Regions from separate parts of the Micromonospora sp. NPDC057141 genome, predicted to be linked through region 2. Evidence: riboswitches for the same ligand, from Rfam matches in the RefSeq annotation. Region 2 holds a riboswitch; each other region holds the start of a gene.
What was found. A riboswitch is a leader RNA that binds a small molecule or an ion and turns the genes downstream of it on or off. The one in region 2 is predicted to bind cyclic di-AMP.
Positions count from the first base shown of each region.

Region 1 (5,788 bases), on a different contig from region 2:
TCGTCACGCTGGCCCGGCAGCGGCCGGCCACGACGGTGCGTAACCACACCCGGCTGCGCGACGAGCCGGGCGGCCTCGTCCGCGTCGACGTGGAGATCACCCTGGCCGCCCCGACGCTGCTGTTCGCGTACGCCTTCCGGCAGGCCCGCTCGGCGCACCTCGGGCTGGCCCGCCGGCTGGGCGAGGTGCTGGGCCGGGCGGCGTAGCGCCCCGGCGACCCGGCCCACGGGGGAGGGCCGCCGAGGCGGGCGCGGTCAGATCACCGACAGGTGCACGTGGTTGGTGTGGTCGCTGGACGGGTCCCCGTTTCCGCCGCTGTACGCCTTCCAGCCGCTGCTGGGCAGCCAGATCTGCTTGAACCAGATCACGTACAGCACGGCGAGCCGGTCGGCGTTGCGCACGTAGTACGCCGCCAGGTTGTTGCCGTAGGTGCGGTCCCCGCCGGTGGCCACGCCGCCGAAGCCGCCCTTCTGCGCGGCGAAGTCGCAGGCCCGGCCCTTCGGGTGCTCGCCGGAGCCACCGGGGCGGTAGCAGGAGACGTACCGGGTGAAGCCGGCGGCCTTGGCCTGGTTGAGCGCGTGCAGGGTGCGCGGGGTGATGCAGCCGTTGGCCGGGGTGGGGTCGTTGACGCTGCACGACTCCGCCGGCCAGGAGCCGTCGGAGTTGCGCTTCGCGGGGGTGGCGTTGGCGCTGGAGCTGCCGCCCGGGCTGGACCCGCCGCCGCTGTTGCTGCTGGCCTTGTTGTTGGCCACGGTGAGCGCCCGTTCGGCCTGTTCCTTGCGCTTGCCCATCAGCGTGACCTGCTTGCGCTGCTCGCGGATCTCGCCGTCGATCCCCTGTCGGGTCTTCGTCGCCTCGTCCCGGGTGGTCAGCAGCGCGCGCAGCGCCCGGTCCTCGTTGGCGGCGACCGCGTCGAGCGCGGCGGCCCGGTCCAGGAATCCCTCGGGGGAGCTGCTGTCGAGCAGCAGTGAGGCGGCGGTGAGCCGACCCTTCTTGTACGCCACACCGGCGATCTCGCCGACCTTCGCGCCCCGCGTGACCAGCTCGGCCTCGACCGTCTTGAGCTGGCCGCCGAGCTTCTGCTGCCGCTTCACCGAGCGGTCGAGGGCGGTCTTGGCCTCCAGGTAGCCCTTGCTGGCCGCTTCGAGCTGGGCGCGCAGGGCGGGGGTGCCGCCCTCCTCGTCGTCGCCCGGCGCGGCGAGCAGGCCGACGGGCGGCGCGGCCCCGGCCGGCGTCACGGGCGCGGCCCCGAGGCCGACGGCGAGCGTCAGCACCAGCGCCGCCGCGACCCGGGCGGCGATCCTTCCTACAGGTGCCACTACTGGCATATGCATGTCCTTCCATCAGCCGCCGACCGGGTTAGCTGACGGGTTCGGGACGGACGATCCCTACCGCTGGAGCGGATGCACCCCACGAACATGGTTCCCCGGCTCGCCCGTAGGCGATTAGGCGGCGGCCACCACAGGCGCCGGAGGGCGCCGCCCGGCGGAGGCCGGGACCGAGCCTACCGGTGCCTGTGGGACCAGCGCTGCTTCCGTGACGGAGGGTACGCGGATAAATCCCGTCAAGTCCGGCATTCGACCGTATAAGTCACGAAAATTGATGGGCGTCGGTCTCACCAGCCGGCCGGCCCGCAGCCGTCGCGGGCCGCCCCCGGCTCGACCTGCAACGTGGCGTGCTCGATGTGGAAGTCCTCGTGCAGGGCGGTGCGGGCGGCGGTCAGCACCGCGCCGACCTCCGCGCCGGGCGCCATGGTCAGGTGGGCCGAGGCGACCTCCATGCCGGAGGTCAGCGTCCAGACGTGCAGGTCGTGCACCTCGACCACGCCGGGCACGGCGGCCAGCCGGTCGTGCACGGCGGTCACCTGGAGGTGCTCCGGCGCGGCCTGGACCAGGATGCGCACCGCGGCCCGACCGAGCCGCCAGGTGCGGGGCAGGATGAACACGCCGATCGCGACGGCCACCGCCGGGTCCGCCCACCACCAGCCGGTGACCATGATCAGCGCCGCCGCCCCGATCACCCCGACCGACCCGAGCAGGTCGCCCAGCACCTCCAGGTACGCCCCGCGCAGGTTGAGGCTCTCCTTCGCCCCGCTGCGCAGCAGGGCGAACGCGGCGACGTTGGCGAGCAGGCCCAGCACCGCCACCGCGAGCATCGGGCCGGTGGTCACCTCGGGCGGGTCGCCGAAGCGGCGGACGGCCTCGACGAGGACGTAGACGGCGACGCCGCTGAGCAGCAGGGCGTTGCCGAGCGCGGCGAGCACCTCCAACCGGTAGAGCCCGAACGTGCGCTGCGGGTCGGCGGTGGCCCGGCGGGTGGCGGTGATCGCGGCGAGCGCCATGCCGATGCCGAGCACGTCGGTGAACATGTGCCCGGCGTCGGAGAGCAGCGCCAGCGAGCCGGTGCCGAGCGCGGTCACCGCCTCGACGATCATCAGCACGGCGAGCAGCGCGAACGCCGCCCAGAGCCGCCCCGAATGGCGGTCGGAGGCGTTTGCCGCCACCCCGTGGTGGTGGTCATGACCTGCGCCCACGCCCACACCCTCCGTCCGTGATCCCAACCCCCCGGCCAAATCTATGTTCACATCGCAATGTATGCAAGTGATCGGCGGCGGTCCGGCCGGTGAACGGCCGGGGCCGGATCAGCCGTCGGGTCGAGCGTGATCAGCCCGTCGGGTCGAGCGTGACGAGGCGCTGGGTCGCCCGCGACAGCGCCACGTACAGCGTCCGCACGCCCGAGCCCGGGTCCGCCCGGATCTCGCCCGGGGCGACCAGCACCACCCCGTCGTACTCCATGCCCTTGGCCTGGAGGCTGGTCACCACCTGCAGGCGCGGCGCGGCCCGGCCGGCCAGCCAGCCAGCCACCTCGTCGCGGCGCGGCACCGGCGTGATCACCCCGACCGTGCCCTCCACCTCGCCGAGCAGGTCGCCGACCGCCGCGACGGTCGCCGCCTCCAGCCCGGCCGCCGGAACGGTCAGCTCGACCGGGGCCACGCCGGTGGACCGCACCGCGCGGGGCAGCGTCAGGTCCGGGTAGAGCCGGCGGATCTCCGCCGCCGCCACCGCGAAGATCTCCGCCGAGTTGCGGTAGTTGGTGGTCAGCTCGAACTGGTGCCGCCGCCGCCGGCCCAGCGCCGCGTCCCGGGCCCGGGTCAGCTCCTGCGGATCCCCCGTCCACGCGGTCTGCGCCGGGTCGCCCACCACCGTCCAGGACGCCAGCCGGCCGCGCCGGCCGACCATCCGCCACTGCATCGGCGAGACGTCCTGCGCCTCGTCGACCACCACGTGCGCGAAGTCGCGGTAGTCCTCCGGCCGCTCCCGGGCCGCCTCCCGCGCCGCCCGCTGCCGGTCGGCGTGCGTGCTCAGCTCACGTACGCCTCCGGCGAGCCGGAACGGGTCCCGCTTCGCACGCTTCGGCTGCACCGGCTTGCCCAGCAGCGCGTCCAACTCGTCGAGCAGGGCGACGTCGGCGATCGTCAGCCCCTCGGCGTCCAGCGTCCGGTACGCCTCGACGAGCAGGCCGACCTCCGCCCGGGACAGGACCCCGGCGGCGTACCGGCGCAGCCGATCCGGGCGGGCCAGCCAGCCCAGCACGTGCCGGGGGTGCAGCCGCGGCCACCACGCCTTGAGGAACTCGCGGAACTCGGGCCGCTCGGCGATCTCGTCCTCGAACGCGCGCTGCTCCGGCAGCCGGCCGATGCCCAGCCGGCGGGCCTGCGCCCACAGCGCCGCGAACACCCCGTCGAAGCCCGCCCGGCGTGACTCGTTGCGGCGGGCCCCCCGGCCCAGCGCCCGGTCCCGGATGCCGTCGAGCTCCCGGCGGTCCAGCCGCAGCAGCTCACCCCGGTAGAGCAGCCGCAGCTCGCCCGGCCCGCCCGGCACCGCGTCCCGCACCGCGCGCTCCAGCACCCGGCGCATCCGCAGCGACCCCTTCACCGCCGCCACCTCCGGCGGGTCGGTGCGCGTCGCGCCCATCCCCGGGAACAGCGACCCGAGCGAGTGCAGCGTCGCCGCCTCCTCGCCCAGCGACGGCAGCACCGAGGCGATGTATTCCACGAACACCGCCGACGGGCCGACCACCAGGATGCCGCCCCCGGCGTAGCGGCTGCGGTCGGAATAGAGCAGGAACGCCGCCCGGTGCAGCGCCACCGCCGTCTTGCCCGTGCCCGGGCCGCCGGAGACGATCGTGACCCCGGAGGCGGGGGAGCGGATCGCCTCGTCCTGCTCCCGCTGGATCGTGGCCACGATGTCCCGCATCCCCCGGCCCGTGGCCCGGGACAGGGTGGCCAGCAGCCCGCCGTCGCCCACCACCGCCATGTCCGGCGGTGCCGCCGCCGGGTCCAGCAGGTCGTCCTCGATCCGGGTCACCCGCTCCGCCGACGAGGAGATCGTGCGCCGCCGGACCACGCCCAGCGGCTGCGTCGGCGTCGCCTGGTAGAAGGCGGCGGCGGCCGGGGCCCGCCAGTCCACCACCAGCGTCTCGGCGTTCTCGCCGCGCACCCCGAGCCGCCCGACGTGCAGCACCTGCCCCTCCCGTAGGTCCAGCCGGCCGAAGACCAGCCCCTCGTGCTCGGCGTCGAGCACGTGCCGGCGCTGGGCGGCGTGGAAGACCATCGCGTCCCGCTCGACGAGCGCCCCGAAGTTGCCCACCCGGGCCAGGCGGTAGCCGTCCTTCTCGGCCTGCGCGGCGAAGCGGCGCAGTTCGGCGAGGCGGGCGTACACCCGGTCGAGGTGCCGCTGCTCGGCGGCCATCTCCTGCTCCAGGGTCGTGCGGTCGGTCAACGTACGGGCTCCTCGCAGACGGCGGCGGCGGCCGCGCCAGGGGCGCGGGCGGCGCGCCGGGGTGACCGGGTGAGGGTACGGCCAGCAGCCGACGGCTTCGCGGGGCCATGCCGCCGCCGCGATCCACCCCACGTCCCGGGACCCCGGCCCGGGACCCCGGTCAGCGCCGGTGCGGCCCCGGTCAGTGCGGTGCGGACGCGCTCGGCGCGCCCGCCAGCACCCGGCCCAACACCCCGGCCAGGGCGGCGTTCACCTGCTCGGGCCGCTCCATCATCAGCATGTGCCCGGCGCCCGGGCAGACCGTCAGCTCCGTCGCCGGCAGGGCCACCGCGATCGACTCGGCGCACGGCGGCGGGGTGAGCCGGTCCCGGTCCCCGACCAGCGCCGCCGCCGGCAGGTGGGCCAGCGCGGCGAGGGTGTCCAGCCGGTGCTGGGCCCCGATCGACGCGCGGAACCCGCCGATCGAGCGCAGCGTGGCCCGGGCCACCGCCGAGGTGACCAGCCGGATGTCGGTCGGATCGCAGCGGTCGCCGAAGAGCATCCAGCGGATGCTGGGTCGCAGGGCGCGCAGCAGCGCCCGGGGCGGACGCCACGCGCCGCAGCGGGCCAGCACCCCGGCGCCGGTGGTCTCGGCCAGCCGGATCAGCCGGGCGATGCGGGGGGAGAGGCCGTACGCGGTGTGGGTGTGCCCCTCGGCGGTGGTCGAGACGAACACCAGCCCCGCCGTGCGGGCGGCGAAGTGCCCGGGGTGCCGGTGCGCGTACTCCATGATCGTCATGCCGCCCATGGAGTGCCCGACCAGCACCACCGGCCCGGCCGGGGCGACGGCGTCGAGCACGGCGGCCAGGTCGTCGCCGAGCTGGGCCAGGGTGGCGGTACGCAGCGCCATGCAGCCGGACCGGCCGTGCCCCCGGGCGTCGTACGTGACCACCCGGACCCGGTCGCCGAACCGCTCGCGCAGCTCGGCGAGCTGCCGGTGCCAGCTGCGCCCGTCCAGCGTCCAGCCG
Region 1 is NZ_JBHUVA010000012.1:43,965-49,752, reverse strand. Features, by position in the region: gene ACFT41_RS10305 (SRPBCC family protein) at 1-206, shown strand, start outside; gene ACFT41_RS10300 (coiled-coil domain-containing protein) at 255-1,328, opposite strand; cyclic di-AMP (ydaO/yuaA leader) riboswitch at 1,333-1,462, opposite strand; gene ACFT41_RS10295 (cation diffusion facilitator family transporter) at 1,616-2,533, opposite strand; gene ACFT41_RS10290 (HelD family protein) at 2,664-4,781, opposite strand; gene ACFT41_RS10285 (alpha/beta fold hydrolase) at 4,963-5,788, opposite strand, start outside.
Region 1: linked by a shared signal. The riboswitch ahead of ACFT41_RS10300 (coiled-coil domain-containing protein) and the one ahead of ACFT41_RS09735 (NlpC/P60 family protein) in region 2 are both predicted to bind cyclic di-AMP.

Region 2 (5,788 bases):
GCCCGGGCCGGCCTCGCGAACGCCACCGTCCGGCAGGCGGACGCGGGCCGGCTCTCGTCGTACGCACAGGCGGTGCCGGCCGACCTCGTGCTGATGGCGGGCGTCTTCGGCAACATCGACGACCACGACGTACGCCGGACCGTGGCCGCCCTGCCGCAGTTGTGCGCGGCCGACGCCACGGTGATCTGGACGCGGACCCGGCGCGCTCCCGACCTGACCCCGGCACTGCGCGGCTGGCTGCGGGACGCCGGTTTCGCCGAGCGCTCGTTCCACGCGCCGGACGGCGTGCTCTTCTCGGTTGGCGTGCACCGGTTCACCGGCACGCCCCGGCCACTGGACACGTCCGGGGTGCTGTTCACCTTCGTCCGGTAGCCGTCGCCATGGAGGGGATCACGAGCCGTGGAATCTCGAAGGCCCCGGCTCGGGACTTGCGTCCTGACCAGGGCCTTCGTGCGTGGAGCGGGTGACGGGAATCGAACCCGCACTGTCAGCTTGGGAAGCTGATGTTCTGCCATTGAACTACACCCGCAGGCGGACCCACTGTACCCGACACCGTCGCCGCGTGCACCCAGGCACCCCCTCACGCGCCCCACCCTCCCGCACGCCACCACGCCCGGCCGACCATGATCCGCAGGCCATCGACGGTGCGTAGGATTTTCAAGGCCGCAACATATGCCCATTCTCAAATCCCTCGATCGGTTGTAACGTCTCCCGCACGTTCAAGCCACGGCGCGACACACCCCCTGCCGCGCCGCCAGAAAGAGGTGGGCCCATGGGACTCCGTCCCAACCTGCTGACCCGGCGTACTGCCGGCGTCGCGTCGACGACCCTCGCGCTGCTGCTCAGCACCGCCGCCGTGGGTGTCGTCCCGGCCGCTTCGGCCTTCTCCGCCGCCCCGACGGAGGCGTGCGTCGAGCCGGCCGACGTCCACTCGGACGCCCGGGTGAAGGCCGGCGCGCAGGCCAAGCACGAGCCGAACGAACTGACCGCCAAGGAGACCCGCGAGCGGGAGGCCGACCTCGCCGCCGCCCTGCGCGAACGGGCCAACTTCCGGGTCGGGGCTGGCGCCGCCGCGCTCGCCACCGTGACCGTGCCGGTCATCGTGCACGTCATCCAGGAGGACGGCACCCGCGCTGGCGGCAACATCCCGGACTCGATGATCAACTCGCAGATCAGCGTGCTGAACCAGGCCTACAGCGGCGCCACCGGCGGCGCGGCCACCGCCTTCAGCTTCCAGCTCCAGAAGATCAACCGGGTCACCAACCCGGCGTGGTACCCGATCGTGTCGGGCTCCTCGGCCGAGCGTTCGATGAAGACCTCGCTGCGCGAGGGCGGCAAGAACACGCTGAACATCTACCTCGGCGAGTTGAGCGACGACCTGCTCGGCTGGGCCACCTTCCCGAAGCGCCGGCTGGACAGCATGGACGGCGTCGTCGTGCTGAGCGAGTCGCTGCCGGGCGGCACCGCCACCAACTACAACCAGGGCGACACCGGCACCCACGAGATCGGCCACTGGCTGAACCTCTACCACACCTTCCAGGGCGGCTGCCGCGGCTCCGGCGACGGCGTGAGCGACACGCCGGCGGAGGCCGAGGCGGCCTTCCAGTGCCCGACCGGGCGGGACACCTGCACCGCGACCGGCCTCGACCCGATCACCAACTTCATGGACTACACGTACGACTCGTGCATGTACCAGTTCACCGCCGGCCAGGCGGATCGGATGCTGACCGCGTGGAACGCGTACCGCGCGGCCTGACGTACCGCTGTCGCTGATCATCCCGGTGCCGGCTCCGTCTCCCGACGGGGCCGGCACCGGCGTCTGTGGGGGTCAGGCCGCCGCACGATGGGCGCCGCGCCCGCCGAGGGCCGACCGCCGATCTGGTACGCCCACAGCGCCGCCGCCCGAGGCGGTGCTCGCGGCGTCGGGCGCGGTGCTCGCGGCACCGGCCGCCCCAGGGTCGAGCCAGACCTGCACGGCCGGCCGGTCGGTCGCCTCTCCGGGGCGGACGGTGCCGGCGTCACCACGCCGGGCCAGCATCGCCACGTCGACGGTGAACTCGAAGAGCCGCCAGTCGACCTGCGGCGCGGCCCGCCCGATCTCGGCGAGCCGGGCCACCCGGGCCTGGTCGGTCACGGGCCTGGCGTGCCCGGCCACGTATGCCTCGTCGTCGCTGTCCTCCGGCGGGAAGGAATGCAGCGCGTAACGGCCGTCGCGTTCGAGGTCGCGCCGCTTCGGCGAGTCGACGACGAAGCAGAAGAGCCCCTCGTCGGTGATCACCGGGGAGACCGGGTGCACCCGGGGCCCACCGTCGGCGCGGACGGTGGCCAGGTAGCCGAAGCCCGGCCCGTACTGCTGCATGAGGTGACGGATCCCGTCGGCGAGTCGTGGCTCGTCAGCGGCGAATTCGGACCAGGAAGCCATGCCAGCATCCTATCGAACACCTGTACGACACGCGAAGCGCGACGCGCTGGCCGGGGCGTACCGATCGCCGGCTCGCCGACCAGCCTCGCTATGGTGTTGCGATGCTGCTCTCCGACCGCGACCTCGTCGCCGAGCTGAAGGCCGGCACACTCGCGCTGGAGCCGTTCGAGCCGACCCTGGTGCAGCCGTCGAGCATCGACGTACGCCTCGACCAGCTCTTCCGGGTCTTCAACAACCACCTCTACACGCACATCGACCCGTCGATGCAGCAGGACGACCTGACCTCCATGATCGAGGTGCCCGACGGCGAGCCGTTCGTGCTGCACCCGGGTGAGTTCGTGCTCGCCTCCACGCTGGAGGTGATCTCCCTCGGCGACCAGCTCGCGGGCCGGCTGGAGGGCAAGAGCTCGCTGGGCCGGCTGGGGCTGCTCACCCACTCCACGGCCGGCTTCATCGACCCGGGCTTCTCGGGGCACGTCACGCTGGAGCTGTCCAACGTGGCGAACCTGCCGATCACGCTCTGGCCGGGCATGAAGATCGGCCAGCTGTGCATCTTCCGGCTGTCGTCACCGGCCGAGCACCCGTACGGTTCGGCGGTCTACGGCTCGCGCTACCAGGGCCAGCGCGGCCCGACCCCGAGCCGCTCCTGGCAGAGCTGGCGCACCTGGCCGACCCGCTGACGCAGCCCTGCCTGCCCTACGCGACGTCGCCGTCGACCCCTCCGGGTGTGAGAAGGGGCCCCTTCTCGACCGTATGCGTTAAGAAGGGGCCCTTCCTTGCACCTCAGGCGGGGCGGCCGAAGCTGTGGATCGGGCCGTCGTCGAGGCGCTTCATCTTCACCGGGACACCGGCCCGGGAGGCGTGCACCACCCAGCCCCCGCCCACGTACATGCCGACGTGGTGCAGGTCGGCATAGTAGAAGACCAGATCGCCGGGGCGCAGGTCGGCGCGGCTGACCTTGGCGGTCACCGACCGCTGCCGGGCTGCGTTGTGCGGCAGCGAGACCCCGGCCTTCGCCCAGGCGGCCAGCATCAGCCCCGAGCAGTCGTACGAGTTCGGGCCCTCGGCGCCCCAGACGTAGGGCTTGCCGATCTGGGCGCAGGCGAACTTCACCGCCGTCCCCGCGCCGCCGCCCGGATAGCTCGCCGGGCAGGGGGCGGGCCGCAGCGGGCCGCCGCCGCCGTTGCCGTACACCTTCAGCCGCAGCTTCTGCAGGCGGTCGATCTCGGTGTTGATCTGCTTCTTCCTAGCGGCGAGCTGGGCCTCGGTGCGGGCGAGCTGGGTGACCATCTCGTCGAGGGGCTGCTTCTTCGCGGCCAGCTCGTCGCGGAGGTCGACGACCGCCTGGACATCGTGCTGCTGGCGCTGGGCGAACCGGTCGAGCAGTTCCAGCTGCCCCATCATCTGGCTGGGCGTGCGGCTGCCCAGCAGGGCGTTGACCACCGAGAGGTTGTCGCCCTTGTACGCCTCGGCGGCGAGGCCGCCGACCTTCTCCAGCGCCTCGTCCACCTGGCGCTGGAGCGGCCCGATCCGCGCGGCGAGCGCGTCGGCCTGCTTACGCTTGGCGGCCAGGTCCTGGCGGGTGGCGTTGTGCCGCTCGATGAGCGGTTCGAGCTTGTTCCAGTCCTCGTCGATCTGCCGCTCGATCTCGGCGACCGAGGGGTCGGCGTGGGCCACGGTCGGTGCGCCGGTCAGGACGACGGCGACGCCGACCAGGGCGGCGAGGGCGGTGGTGCAGCGTGACCAGCGGGTGCGCGGCGCGGCCGGCAGGCGGTCGGCGTCGGCCGACCGGCGTGACGGGCGCCGCGGGGCATGGTGTGCCACCGGGCTCCGTTCTCCTTCTTCCGTTACCGCCTACCGGGTTAGCTGACGGGTTCGGGCGGGAAGGGAGAGCGCCCTACCGCAGCACCGCTGCGGATTCACCCCGGCGTACCTGGGTCCCCGGCTCGCCCGGAGGCGACTCGGCGGTGTCGCACCGTCACCGCCCGGCTGGGCGGTGCAGCTACCGGCCGACAATTGGCCAGAGTAGAGACGATCGTCGTCGATCCGCAACCCACCGGGCCGTGACGCACCGTACAGACCCGTCGCCGGCTTCGATGTCCACCGCACGCCGAGAGCCCCCGGTCGGAGGACCGAGGGCTCTCGGGTGGTGCTGCGGGCGCGGCCTTCGCGGGGGCCGCGCCGGGCGATCAGGTGATTCGGCGGAAGCCGGCGATCGGCATGGTGTTGATGCTGCTCACGTTGACCGGCTTGCCGGCGCGGGGCGCGTGCACCATCATGCCGTTGCCGAGGTAGAGGCCGACGTGATGCACGTCCGCGAAGAAGAACACCAGGTCACCGGGGCGAGCCTCGGAACGCGACACCAGAGTGCCCTTCTTCCACTGGTCGCCGGTGAAGTGGGCCAGGTAGATTCCAGCCGCCTTGTAGGCGTACTGGGTCAGGCCGGAGCAGTCGAACGTGTCCGGCCCTGCGGTGTTGAAGACGTACGGGTCGCCGACCTGCGCACAGGCGGTCTTGATGGCGGTGCGGGCATCCGAATTGATCACGCCGGTGATGGTCGGGCACCCCTGGACGGACACCACCGTCTTCGGCATCGACGCCTGGAGCCGCTTGATCTCGGCGTTGATCTGCTTCTTCTTCTCCGCCAGCTCCTTGGTCTGCTTCTCCTGGGTGGCGATGAGCGTGTCGAGCTTCTGCTTCTCGGTGTCGTACTTCGCCCGGATGGCGAGCACGCCCTCGACCTGCTTGCGCTCCTGCGCGGCCAGCCGGTCCAGGATGGTCAGCTGCTCGGCGAGGGTGCCCGGCTTGGTGCTGACCAGCAGCGCGCCGATGTCCTGCGACGGGCCGGAGATGTAGTAGCGGGAGGCGAGATCGCCGACGCGGTTCATGGCCAGCTCGGTTTCGAGCGCCAGCGGCTGGATCTTCTTCTCCAGCGCCTTCGCCTTCTCCCGGTTCGCCTTCAGCTGCACAGACACCTTGTTGTACTGCTCGATGGTGGGTTCGAGCTGCTCCCACTGCTTGTCGATCTGCGCCTCGATCTCGTCGACCGAGGGCTCGGCGTACGCGGGCGCGGTCAGTGTCCCGGCGCCGACGGCGACCGCCGCGACCAGGGTGAGCAGGCGATGTGCGAACCGGCGGACACCACCCGGGCGAGCGGGCGATCGTCCCGGGGCACGACGATGGGGGGGCATGGTTGCCACCGGCACCGACTCCTTCGCAACCGACCGCCGGGCGCCTCGCGAGAGGGAAGATCGAGGCAGACGACCCACAGCGGTCAGCGCCTCACATTAGGGGAGTCCCGCGCGAGGAATCAAGGCGGGTCGGCACACCGTGACGCCCCGCAAACCGTTCACACACAACGGGTGT
Region 2 is NZ_JBHUVA010000011.1:49,990-55,777, reverse strand. Features, by position in the region: gene ACFT41_RS09760 (SAM-dependent methyltransferase) at 1-372, shown strand, start outside; tRNA gene ACFT41_RS09755 (tRNA-Gly) at 456-529, opposite strand; gene ACFT41_RS09750 (zinc metalloprotease) at 773-1,756, shown strand; gene ACFT41_RS09745 (pyridoxamine 5'-phosphate oxidase family protein) at 1,829-2,422, opposite strand; gene dcd (dCTP deaminase) at 2,524-3,102, shown strand; gene ACFT41_RS09735 (NlpC/P60 family protein) at 3,206-4,246, opposite strand; cyclic di-AMP (ydaO/yuaA leader) riboswitch at 4,259-4,399, opposite strand; gene ACFT41_RS09730 (NlpC/P60 family protein) at 4,612-5,628, opposite strand.

Region 3 (5,788 bases), on a different contig from region 2:
CGTCGGCCCGGTCACCATCGCCCGGCAGTCACTGCCGTACCTGCAGCAGACCAAGGGCCAGTTGCTGCTCTACACCTCCAGCTCGTACACCCGGGGCCGGGCCCGCTACGCGCTCTACTCGGCCACCAAGGCCGCCCTGGTCAACCTCACCCAGGCGCTCTCCGACGAGTGGGCCGAGTTGGGCGTACGGGTCAACTGCATCAACCCGGAGCGCACCGCCACCCCGATGCGCACCAAGGCGTTCGGCGAGGAACCGGAGCACACCCTGCTGGCCGCCGAGACCGTCGCCCAGTCGTCGCTGGACGTGCTGATCTCCGAGCTGACCGGGCAGGTCATCGACGTGCGCCGGGCGCCCGGCGAGGCACCCGCCGCGAGCGTGCCCGCCCAGGCCAGCCGCGCGTCCGCCCCGGCTGCGGCCGGCTGAGGCGTCGACGGCCACCGCGACGGGCGAAGGAAGCGAAGCGACATGCGTGGTGACCTGGTCAGGAAGCTGACCGCCCGGGTGGCGGCCACCGGCCTGGCGGTGTTGGCGTTCCTCGTGCTCGCCCTGACCGGGGCGACGGGCTGGGGCCTGGCGCTCGCGGTGGCGGCCCTGGCCGCCGCCGGCTGGGAGCGGCGGGTCCGCCCGGCCGCCGACAGCACCGCCGAGGCGGTGCTGCTCGCCGCGGCCATCCTCGTCGGGTACGCCCGGCGGCTCGACGCCGGCTTCGACCCGGCACTGACGGCGACGGCCCTGGTGCTGCTGGGGCTGGTGCTGCTGGTGGGGCCACTGCGGCAGGCCGGCGACCTGGAGATCCGGGCGGTGAACCTGCCCGTGCGGTCGTGGACCCCGCTGGTCGCGGGCCGGCTGGGCGACGCCCTGCTGGTGCTGCTCGCCGTGGTGGCGCTGGCCGCCGCCCTGGTGCTGCCGGCCGGGGTGGCGCTGCTGGTGGCCCTCGCCGTCGGGGCGGGGGCCGGGGCGGTCACGGTGGACCTGGCCAAGCGGCGGTTGCGGCCCGGGGCGGGCGGCTCGGCGGTGGCCCGGGCGCTGCGCGCGCACCGGCCGGAGTTCCTGCTGCACTTCTCCGCCCCGCCCGGGTCGGAATACCAGGTCACCATGTGGCTGCCCTACCTGGAGCGGATCGGCCGGCCGTTCTTCGTGATGGTGCGGGAGCCGGAGTTCCTCGCCCCGCTCGCCGCGGCCACCACCGCGCCGGTGGTCTACTGCCCGACGCTGAAGGCGATGGACGAGGCGCTGGTGCCGAGCCTGAAGGTGGCGTTCTACGTCAACCACGGGGCGAAGAACAGCCACTGCATCCGGTTCGCGCAGCTCACCCACGTGCAGATCCACCACGGCGACAGCGACAAGGCCCCGAGCGCCAACCCGGTCACGGCGCTGTTCGACCGCAACTTCGTGGCGGGCCGGGCCGCGATCGACCGGTACGCCCGCGCCGGGGTGGACATCCCGGCGGAAAAGTTCGTCGTGGTCGGCCGCCCGCAGGTCGAGTCGATCGAGGTACGCCGCACGCCGACCCCCGGTCTGGCGAACCCGACGGTGCTCTACACCCCGACCTGGACGGGGCACCACGCCGATGCGAACTACTGCTCGCTGCCGGTGGGCGAGACGATCGTGCGGGGGCTGCTGGCCCGGGGCGCGACGGTGATCCTGCGCGCCCACCCGTACACCGGACAGAACCCGGCGTCGGCGCGGCAGCTCGCCCGGCTCACGGAGCTGCTGGCGGCGGACCGGGCCCGCACCGGGCGGCAGCACGTCTTCGGCGCGGCGGCCAGCCGGGAACTGTCCCTGGTCGACTGCGTGAACCGCTCCGACGCGCTGGTCTCGGACGTCTCCGGGGTCATCTCCGACTACCTCTACTCCGGCAAGCCGTACGCGGTGACGGACATGGTCGGCGACGGCGACCGCTTCGTCGAGCGGTTCCCGCTGGCCGGCCCGGGGTACGTGCTGCGGCGCGACGCGGGCAACCTCGACGAGGTGCTCGCCCTGCTGCTGGACACCGACCCCAAGGGGGCCGCCCGCTGGGGCACCCGGGCCCACTACCTGGGCGACTTCCCGGCCGAGTCGTACGCCGAGGCGTTCCTGGCGGCGGCCCGCCGGGAGCTGGAGCCGGGCTGGCACCCGCCGGCCCCGCGCGCCGCCGACGCCGTGGCCCACTCCCCCACCGCCTGAGCGTCCCGCCCGTCGGCCACAGCAGGTTGTGCCGGCGGGCGAACACGGGGAACTCCGCGCCGGAGCAGGGCAGGCGGGCGCCCGTAACCCCAGAGCCAGCACGCCGTCCGCCATCCGGGAGTGATCCGCCTGCGGTCTCACCGGACCGCGAGCCGGGACCGGCCCCGGCTCTCTCGGGAGAGCCGGGGCCGGTGGGGGAGGGTGGTGTCAGGCCGAGTAACCGCGGGTCGCGGCCCAGTGGGCCAGCGCGGCGGTGCTGATCCAGTACGCCGGGACGGCCGGGTCCGCCGAGTCGGCGATGCGCACGGCGCGCCCGGAGTCGCGGTAGCCGACGACGGCGATGTAGTGGCCGCCGGGAAAGGAGTGCCAGCCGCCGTCGACGTCGGTGGCGTCGCCGGCGATGTTCACCACGACGCCGCGCCCGGCGCTGATCGCCTTCACGACGTCGGCCTGGAGCTGGTCCGTCTCCGCCGGGGTGGCGGCGCCGCCGGGGATCAGCCGGGTCCGGTACGGGTCGCCCTTGACCATGTCGTTGAGCACCCGGGTGGTGTCGTAGGCCGAGTTGGTGCCCATCTCGGTGGTGCCGAGGCGGGCGGCTAGGTCGTCCTGGGTGCCCTCGACGCCGGTGGCGGAGAGCGCGTTGCGCACCGCCGCCGGGCCACAGTAGTAGTAGGTGGTCTGTGCCTCGTAGTCGTAGTCGAGGACCTTGGCCGACGGCGGCTTCGGGGCCGCCGGCTTCGCCGTGGTCTTCTTCGGCGTCGCCGTGGCGGTCAGGTCGGGGTTCGGGGCGGCCGAGGTGGCGCTCGGCGACGGCGAGGCGCTGGTTGGTGCACCGGCAGAGGGCGGCACGGCGATCCGTGCCTGGCCGCGGCTGGCCGCGCCATCGAGGCGGGGCACGACCTCGGCGACGGCGGCGCTGGTGGTCCGCTGCGGGGCGGGGGCGTCGGCGGCGGCGAGCAGCGCGCCGGTGCCGGAGGCCAGCAGGAGCGCCGCAGCGGAGCCGGCGACGACCTGGTACGGACGTTCCGTGGCGAGTCGCCGCAGGTGCCGCTTGAGTTGATCGTTCATGTGTTCCTCCACGGGACGGGGGCGGAAGCGGAGGCATCCGGGCGCACGGCGGCGCACGGCGGCGCGGAGCAGGTCCGCGGCCGGTGGGGTCCGCTTTCTGGGGGCGCCCACTCAGGCGGGCGTACGCAAGGGTGCGACGGTCAGTGCGCCTGTTCGGCGGCGGCGGACGCGGGCACCGGGCTCCGTGGTGGAGGAACAACCCGGGGGGTGGGGTCGTGCTGCACGAGGATGGAACTCCTTCCGACACCGCCTACCGGGTTAGCTGACGGATTCGGGCGGGAAGATCGCCCTACCGCAGGCCGTGGCCCGCAGATTCACCCCGGACGTGCAATGGGTCCCCGGTTCGTGATGATCACGATTGAGCGGGTCGGCGCGGCGTCGCCTCTTGCGATCGGGTACCGCACCGGACGGGCCGACACTACTGGCCGACCGCAGCCCTGCCAACCCCTCGCCACCTGCTTAAACGCCCCAGTGCGAACTCGTTTACGGGCCATTCGGAGCTGACGTGTCTCAATGGGAGGCTCGGCTCAGACGACGTCAGCGGACCGTAACGGGACAACCGGTCACGATCGTCGGTGAATTGCGACAGCCGATCGGACCGTCTGGACCGGTTGCCCGATTCCCGACGGTCGTGACCCGGCTCACGGCCGACCACACCCCCGCCCCGGTGATCAAGAGGAAAACGTCAGAGTTGATCTCCATCATGACGCAAACTTCTTGATCACCGGGGCGAGGCGGGGGCGGGCGGGGGGCGGGGGGGGCGGGGCGGTGGAGGCTCAGCCGATCCGGGCCGGGCGCCAGCGGGCCGGGCGCCAGCGGGCGGCCGGGACGGCGCGGCCGGCTGCCGCCGCGCGGGGGGCCGGCACCTCCGTGGGTCGGACACGTTCGGCGGCGGCGTACGCCTCGGCGGCCAGCGCCCGGGCGGCCTCGGCGGCCAGTTCGGCGTCGCCCCACGCGGCCCGCTCGCGCTCGGCGGCGGCCCGGTAGCGGGCCAGCCTGCCGTCCCGGACCGCCCGGGCCAGGACGACCTCCTGTTCCACCGGGTGCAGCCGGGGGTCCCAGCCGCCCCGGCGGGCGAAGACGTCGCAGAGCTGGCCGATGGACAACTCCCCCCGCAGGTGGGCTGCCGTGGCCGCATGGTGCAGCCAGCGCTCCCGGGCCGCGTACTCGGCGGGCGTGCGCGGGGTGCGCGGCGTCGGCAGGGCGCCAGCGTCACGGAAGCGCCGGGCGGCGGTCTCCGCCTCGTCGTACGCCTGCCAGGCCCGCTCGGCGGCGTCCTGGACGGCCGTCCACGCAGCCCGCCGGCGGCGGGCGTTCTGCGCGGCCCCGGCGGCGGCCACCGCCACCTCCTCGGCGTACCGGCGCTGGTCGGCGGCCTCCGGGGCGGGCGGCGCGGCGGGGCCGGTCGGGGGCTCGGTGGCGGGCGGGCGGTCCCGCTCCGGGCGGGCGACCAGCACGGTGAGCACGGTGAGCGCCAGCACGAGCAGCACGGACCAGATGGCGGCGGCCACCGGCACCTCGGTCAGGATCTGGTAGAGAACGATGTCCATGGTCGGCACCTCACAGGAGTGGAGGCGGAAAGGGATCCGCACCGCCGCCGGGCGGGACGCGTGCGGCGTACCGGGCCCGGCGGACGGGTGCGGCGGTGAAACCTCGTCGGCGACGGTGGTGGCGGGCGCGGCCCGCCGGGTGGCTCAGGCGACCGGGTGGCTCAGGCGACCGGCGGCGCGCGGGGGCCGGCGGCGGCGGGGGTATGCCCGGTCGGCACCCGCTGCGGGGCCGGCGCGGTAACCGACGGGTGCCCGGCCCCGGCTGGCGGTGGCGCGTCGGCCGGCCGCAACACAACGGCGGCATCCGCGGCGACGGTGGACTCTGCGGCGACGGTGGATTTCGTGGCGGCGGTGGCCGCGACGACCGGGCCAGGATCGGCACCACCGGGAACCATCGTGCCGAGCGGCAGCGACGCGGCACCGAGGGAGAACGCGACCACGACAGCGAGGCTCGCCAGCATCCGCGCCGTCCAGCGCGCGACCCACCACAGGGGACAGGTCAGCGCGACGGGAAGCACATGTCCACGCTACCGCCACCGCTCGCGCCGCGCACGGTCGGCTGGCGTGTCACTCCTCGACACGGCGTGGCGCACTGCCGGCGGCGCTCAGGGTGCGGCGGCCGGGGTGCGGGGCCGGCGCGGCGGCCCGAGCCGGCGGGTCAGCGGCGTCTCCACCCAGCGGTGCAGCAGCGCGGCCAGACCGAGGTTCACCAGCAGGAAGCCGACCGCCACCAGTGGGCCCCACCAGCCGGGCAGCCCCGTGCCGAGCCGGTCGGCCAGCCGCAGGACGGTGACCATGACGAAGACGTGCACCAGGTAGAAGGCGAAGGAGACCTCGCCGAGCCAGACCATCGGCCGGGACCGCCAGGGCGTCCGCGCGCCGCGCACGTCCGCGTCGGCGGCGGCCACGATGACCAGCAGGTACGCCGCCGCGAGCAGCGCCGCCCACAGCTCGGCGCGGATCCACTGGGCGGCGACCACCCAGGTGACGACGAAGACGGCGC
Region 3 is NZ_JBHUVA010000060.1:7,005-12,792, forward strand. Features, by position in the region: gene ACFT41_RS24095 (SDR family NAD(P)-dependent oxidoreductase) at 1-424, shown strand, start outside; gene ACFT41_RS24100 (CDP-glycerol glycerophosphotransferase family protein) at 467-2,167, shown strand; gene ACFT41_RS24105 (C39 family peptidase) at 2,375-3,235, opposite strand; cyclic di-AMP (ydaO/yuaA leader) riboswitch at 3,468-3,610, opposite strand; gene ACFT41_RS24110 (hypothetical protein) at 4,012-4,785, opposite strand; gene ACFT41_RS24115 (hypothetical protein) at 4,947-5,303, opposite strand; gene ACFT41_RS24120 (acyltransferase family protein) at 5,391-5,788, opposite strand, start outside.
Region 3: linked by a shared signal. The riboswitch ahead of ACFT41_RS24105 (C39 family peptidase) and the one ahead of ACFT41_RS09735 (NlpC/P60 family protein) in region 2 are both predicted to bind cyclic di-AMP.